Prosthecobacter debontii: one gene and its partner. The main gene of each other region encodes a partner of the protein of the gene in region 2 in a complex. Links are inferred from orthologs where the notes say so. Each region holds a gene or a part of one and is shown on either strand. Other genes may lie near its edges.

The links.
Region 1: the proteins of metK (region 2) and groL are in contact, whole or in part, in a cryo-EM structure (PDB 8P4O), measured with the Escherichia coli proteins. The link is inferred for Prosthecobacter debontii from one-to-one orthologs.

What each region holds. Positions count from the first base shown.
Region 1 is NZ_FUYE01000007.1:154,527-157,840, forward strand. What follows is about bases 238-3,228. They hold groL (chaperonin GroEL), read right to left. Parts: upstream 2,549-3,228; coding sequence 926-2,548; downstream 238-925. Other genes in these bases: B5D61_RS12135 (NCS2 family permease), read left to right, coding at 238-693; B5D61_RS12145 (co-chaperone GroES), read right to left, coding at 2,594-2,890; B5D61_RS12150 (hypothetical protein), read right to left, coding at 3,063-3,228. Outside these bases: more of B5D61_RS12135, read left to right, coding at 1-237; more of B5D61_RS12150, read right to left, coding at 3,229-3,314.
Region 2 is NZ_FUYE01000008.1:148,011-151,241, reverse strand. What follows is about bases 97-3,004. They hold metK (methionine adenosyltransferase), read right to left. Parts: upstream 2,207-3,004; coding sequence 986-2,206; downstream 97-985. Other genes in these bases: B5D61_RS13470 (diflavin oxidoreductase), read right to left, coding at 2,399-3,004; B5D61_RS13480 (non-reducing end alpha-L-arabinofuranosidase family hydrolase), read right to left, coding at 97-835. Outside these bases: more of B5D61_RS13480, read right to left, coding at 1-96; more of B5D61_RS13470, read right to left, coding at 3,005-3,231. UniProt on the Escherichia coli protein: Catalyzes the formation of S-adenosylmethionine (AdoMet) from methionine and ATP.

The DNA of each region.
Region 1 (3,314 bases), on a different replicon or contig from region 2:
TTTGGCTCGGCGCCCAAGGCGGTGATGGCACTGCCCTTTACAGGGGATTACGACCTCGGTGCGATTGCCTTTAAGCTGGACATTCTCGGCGTGTTGAAGCTGAGTTTCCTGCCTGTCCTACTGACGCTGTTTCTCATGAGCTTTCTGGATACCCTGGGCACGCTCACTGGGCTAGGCGCAGCGGCGGATCTGCTGGATGAAAAGGGCAATTTCCCTCAGGTGGAAAAGCCCATGCTGGTGGATGCGCTGACATGCATGTTCAGCGGCTTGATCGGCACCTCCACGAGTGGTGCCTACATCGAGTCGGCCACGGGCATCAGCGAGGGGGCACGCACGGGTTTGGCCGCACTGGTGACAGCGGGGTTGTTTGCGGTTTCGCTGTTTTTCATCCCTCTCATTGAGCCGCTCCAGCAGCTTCGTTTCGCTTACGGTCCAGCCCTGATCGCGGTGGGGGTGCTGATGATGGGATCGGTGCGCCGGATTGATTTCGAAGATCTCACGGAGTGGGTGCCCGCCTTTGTCACGATCGTGATGATGCTCTTTACCTATAACATCGCCAACGGCCTGACGGCTGGGTTTGTCGTGCATCCAGTGCTGAAAGGGGCGGCAGGGCGCTGGCGCGAACTGAATGCGGGCATGCTGATCCTGGCGGGGATGTGCGCGGCCTATTACCTGTTAGGGATGGTTCATTGAGAAGTAAATCTGAAGGCACAGGACGAGTGTTCAGAAAATAAACAAAAACGGACCGGAAGTTGCCTTCCGGTCCGTCGTTGGGGGTTTGGGTTTTTTATCGTGAGGCCTGTCTTCGCAAGCTCCCGGTATGCGAAAACAGGTCTCTCAAGACAAAATGTTTATGAAGAGAGACCTGCCTTTTCAGACAGGCCTCTCCAGATAAGAGTTCAAAAAAACTCTTTTATTCCTACAATTACATCATTCCGCCGTGGTCGTGGCTGTGACCGGCATCAGCCTTCTCTTCCTTCGGAATGTCGGCGATGAGGCACTCGGTGGTCAGCAGGAGACCGGAGATGGAGGCAGCGTTCTGAAGAGCGCTACGGGTCACCTTGGCAGGGTCAACGACGCCAGCCTTGATGAGGTCGGTGTATTCGCCGGTAGCGACGTTGTAACCGTGGTTGCCTTTGCCCTTCTTCACTTCGGAGACGATCAGAGCGCCTTCCACGCCGGCATTGGCAGCCAGCTGGCGGAGAGGAGCTTCGATGGCACGAGCAATGATTTCAGCACCGGTCTTCTCGTCGCCAGTCAGGCCGAGGTCACCAACGGCCGCCTGAGCGCGGATGAGAGCGACACCACCGCCAGGGACGATGCCTTCTTCCACCGCAGCGCGGGTGGCGTGAAGGGCGTCTTCCACGCGGGCTTTCTTCTCTTTCATCTCGGTTTCAGTGGCAGCACCGACGTTGATGACGGCCACACCACCGGCCAGCTTGGCAAGGCGCTCTTGGAGCTTCTCGCGGTCGTAGTCGCTGGTGGTTTCTTCGATCTGGCGCTTGATCTGGGACACGCGGCCGGAGATGGCTTCGCTGGTGCCTTCGCCTTCGACGATGACGGTGCTTTCCTTACCGATGGTCAGACGCTTAGCGCGGCCGAGGTCGGAGAGCTCGATGTTTTCCAGCTTGATGCCGAGGTCTTCGGTGATGCAGCGGCCACCGGTGAGGATGGCGATGTCTTCCAGCATGGCCTTGCGGCGGTCGCCAAAGCCAGGAGCCTTGACGGCCACGATGTTGAGGGTGCCGCGCAGCTTGTTCACCACGAGGGTAGCCAGGGCTTCACCTTCCACGTCTTCAGCGATGATGAGGAGAGGCTTGCCGGAGCGAGCGACCTTCTCAAGCAGAGGCAGCATGTCTTTCAGGCTGCTGATCTTCTTCTCGTGAATGAGGATGTAAGCGCTGTCCAGGTTTGCTTCCATGGACTCTGGGTCCGTGACGAAGTAAGGGGACAGGTAGCCCTTGTCGAACTGCATCCCTTCGACGACGTCGAGGGTGGTTTCGATGGACTTGGCTTCCTCAACGGTGATGGTGCCTTCTTTACCCACTTTGTCCATGGCTTCGGCGATGATGTTGCCGATCGCGGTGTCCCAGTTGGCGGACACGGTCGCGACCTGGGCCACTTCCTTGCTGTCCTTCACAGGGGTGCTGATTTCTTTCAGCTTAGCCACGATGGCTTCGGTGGCCTTGAGGATACCGCGCTGAAGGGAGGTCGGGTTAGCACCGGCGGTCACGTTACGCAGACCTTCGGAGTAGATGGCTTCAGCCAGCACGGTGGCGGTGGTGGTGCCGTCACCAGCGATGTCGGAGGTCTTGGAGGAGACTTCCTTGATCAGCTGAGCGCCCATGTTTTCATAAGCGTCGGGGAGTTCGATTTCCTTAGCCACGGTCACACCGTCTTTGGTGATGGTGGGGGAACCGAATTTCTTTTCCAGGATCACGTTGCGACCCGCAGGGCCAAGGGTGGCCTTCACGGCTTTCGCCAGCTTGGTGACACCGCGCAGGAGGGCCTGGCGAGCGGTTTCGTCAAAGTTGAGTTGTTTTGCCATAACTGAGTTGAGTAGGGTTCAGGGGTGTTGAGATTCCTTGAGGGATTAGGCGATGATACCGAGGATGTCGGTTTCGTTGATGATGAGGAGGTCCTCGCCGTTGACCTTGACTTCAGTGCCGCCGTATTTGGAGATCAGGACTTTGTCGCCTGCCTTCACGGTGAAGAGAGTGCTGACGTCCTTGCCTTCGTCATCCTTGCCGGTGCCGAGAGCGAGCACTTCTGCCTCCTGTGGTTTTTCCTTCGCGGTGTCGGGAAGGAAGATCCCACCAGCGGATTTTTCTTCGCTGAGGGAGCGCTTCACGAGGACGCGGCGGCCGAGCGGGGTGATTGCGGTAGCCATAGTTGGTCTATTTTCTGCTAACTTGTTTAGTTGTTCAGTTTGGTTTGGTTCATCTGCCCGGCTTGCAGTCACATAATGGGTTCATGTGGCGGCCAGCCGGGCGGAAAATTTATCGAGAGGGGAAATGCGAGACGGGAAAACGACGGACGAAGAAGTCGGCAGTGGGCGGGATTTATTTCGCCGGAGGTGGGTTTTCTTTGATCGCCACCCCGTTGCTGGCGCGGTAAACGCCGTCATAAGTGAGCTCCGGTGTGGCTTCGCCAATTTCCTCGACCAGGAAGCCGACGATGCGCTTGGGGTCTTCGGACAAAACCGCCTGGAGCATACGCGAGGTGCGCGGACGATCATAATTCTGCACCTGGAGATCCAGTCCTACAGAGCCGGGTTTGGCTTCCAGCCCTTGCATGCGAGCTGCCAATTCCAC
Region 2 (3,231 bases):
CCAGTCGCTCGGCGGTGAAGGCGAGCATGAAGCGATTTCGCGAGTCCCGTGCTTCCATCACATTTTTACGGACCGGATGGGAGTATCCGCCTTCGAGCAGGGCGAGGTAACGTCCGTCACTCTGCACGCGATAGATGTGAGCGGCTTCGTGAAAGTTCCAAGCTCCACGTTCACTCACCCCGCTGGCTTGCAAGGCGAGCTGCTCCTGCGCTGAGGATAGGCCTTGAGGAAACTCGGCTAAGGGGCACTCCATGCGCCAGAGTTTATCGGTGTGATCCGAATAAAAGAGATGGGCTTTGGCCTCATCGCAGATGACCCAAAAATCAATCCAGGTGCGAGTCGCTTGCCGATTGGTTTGGAGTCGTTGCATGGGTATCCAGCCTTGGACGTTGGCTATGTCGGGATTGGTGGAAAAGACGGGCTGCAGTTTTTTATCCACCAAGGTATGCCCAATGAGATACCAGAGCTTTTGCGGTGCGAAGTAGAAGACCTGAGGTGCGATCATCACACCACCCAAGATGGGCAGCATTTGAATATGCTCGGCCTTGTGGAGTCCTTCCAGAGAGCTTGCGGTTGCATACCCGAGCTCAGCAGGCACACGCTCTTTGGAGCTTTTGGGTTTGGCCGTGTAAAAGACATGCCATTGCCCCTCATGCTGAACAATCGTCGGATCTTTGACGGCAATCTCATCGAAGCTGCCTGGCGGGCCTGCTCGAAAAAGCTGGCTGTGGGTGACGGTCCAATGCTGGCCGTTGAGTGCAGGACGTGGCGTATCGGCGGCGTGTGAAATGCAGATGAAAGGAAGCAGGAAACTGAGATGAATGGAGGCTCTCATGATGGAGAAGGGATAAGTTCTTCAACGCCCTTTGACTCCTGACTTGGGGCACCATTGGCTATCGTAAACGCACACGGTCTTAATCACAAAAAAACCGCGCTGGGGGCACCAGCACGGTTGAATGAAGGGACTGTCCTTGTGAAGCCAGAATTACTTCACGGCGGCCTTGAGGGCCTCAGCCTTGTCGGTGATTTCCCAAGTCAGATCTGGATCGTCGATCTTGCCGAAGTGACCGTAGTTGGTGGACTTCGAGTAGATCGGGCGGAGCAGGTTGAGCTGGCTGACGATGTCGGCAGGCTTGAAGGAGAACACCGCATTCACGGCGTCGAGGATCTTGTCGTCGCTGACGGTGCCAGTGCCGAAAGTGTCCACGTGGACGCTGACGGGCTTTGGATGGCCGATGGCGTAGGCAAACTGGACTTCGCACTTGGAAGCGAGACCGGCAGCCACAACGTTCTTGGCGACCCAGCGGCCCATGTAGGCGGCGCTGCGGTCCACTTTGGATGGGTCTTTACCGGAGAAGGCACCACCACCGTGACGGCCCATGCCGCCGTAGGTGTCCACGATGATCTTACGGCCAGTCAGACCACTGTCACCCTGAGGACCGCCAACAACGAACTTGCCGGTTGGGTTGATGAGATACTCCGTCTCAGCCGTCAGCATGTTGGCAGGGAGGACCTTCTTGATCACTTCCTCGATGCAGAACTTCTCGATCTCAGCGTGCTCGACGTCAGCAGCGTGCTGAGTGGAGATCACGACGTTGACGATGCGGGTCGGCTTGCCGTCCACATATTCCACAGACACCTGGCTCTTGGCGTCTGGACGCAGCCACTTGGCCAGCTTGCCTTCCTTACGGATGCGAGTCATCTCACGGCCCAGGCGGTGGGCATACATGATCGGAGCTGGCATGAGTTCTTCGGTTTCATCGCAGGCATAACCAAACATGATGCCCTGGTCACCAGCGCCCTGTTCCGCGGTCTTTTTGCCTTCGGCCGCAGCGTCGTCCACACCTTGAGCGATGTCGGGGCTCTGGATGGTGAGGTAGTTGTTGATGAAGATCTGGTCGGCGTGGAAAACGTCGTCGTTATTGACATAACCGATGCCACGGACAGCGTCACGGATGACCTTGCCGACATTGATCACTTCGTCGATTGGCTTGGTGGTGCCTTTGGACTTGTCCTGGAGGGAAGGGATGGTGATTTCACCACCGACGACGACGATGTTGCTCTTGGCGAAGGTTTCGCAGGCCACACGGCTCTTGGGGTCCACGGTCAAGCAGGCGTCCAGAATGGCGTCAGAGATCGTGTCGCAAACTTTGTCAGGGTGGCCTTCGCCGACGGACTCAGAAGAGAAGATGTAAGAGCGGGACATGGTTAGGTTCTGTTTTATATGGACGAATGATGATGCGTTGATACGTCCGCCTCAGAGTATCGCCGCTAAGGGTGGCGTCAATGTGAATTCCGAGTCGGCGGTGAGGATAAAAAGAAGCGCCCCCTGGCGGTGAAGGCGAGGGGGCGTAAGAATGGTGGATGAGAAGGACTGAATCCAGTCTCAATGAACGAATCAATAGACGTCGCGGCGGTAGCGCTTGGCGTCCTTGAAGGCGGTCATGTATTCCACAGCTTGTTCAGGCGTCATGCTGCCTTCGTTTTCGATGATAGTGTGAAGAGCCTTGTCAACATCCACCGCCATGCGTGCGGCGTCACCGCAGACATAGACGATGGCACCTTGCTGAAGCCAAGCAAAGATCTCGGCACTGTTTTCCAGCATCTTGTGCTGCACGTAGATTTTCTCCGCCTGATCACGGCTCCAGGCAGTGGTCAGTTTGGTCAGGGTGCCATCGGCCAAGTAACCGTCGAATTCATCTTTGTAGAAGAAGCAGGTCTTCTCGCTGACTTCGCCGAAGAACAGCCAAGCTTTGCCTTTAGCACCTGTGGCTTTACGCTCTTCCACGAAAGCACGGAATGGGGCAATGCCAGTGCCTGGGCCGATCATGATGACCGGTGTCTCTTCTTCGGGCTCAGGCAGGCGGAAGCCTTTGCCATGATTGACGAAGACGGGGATGGGCGTCTCAGGGGTGATGCGCTCAGCCAGGAAGGTGGAGGCGACACCACCACGCTCACGGCCATGGCTGGTGTATTTCACCGTAGCGATGGTCAGATGCACTTCTTCAGGATGGGCTTTCTGGCTGCTGCTGATGGAGTAGAGACGGATGTTCAGCTTCTTCAGGCAAGCCATGAACTCCGCAGGCTCGAACTTAGCATCGGGGTTTTCGATCAGAAGATCGATCACGAAACGGCCCCAGAGGTAGTCTTTCAGGGCTTGTTTGGTCTCTGGCGTGTTCATGTCTGCCAGGAGGGTCTGTCCGTTGGTTTTTTCGATGATGGCTTTGATCA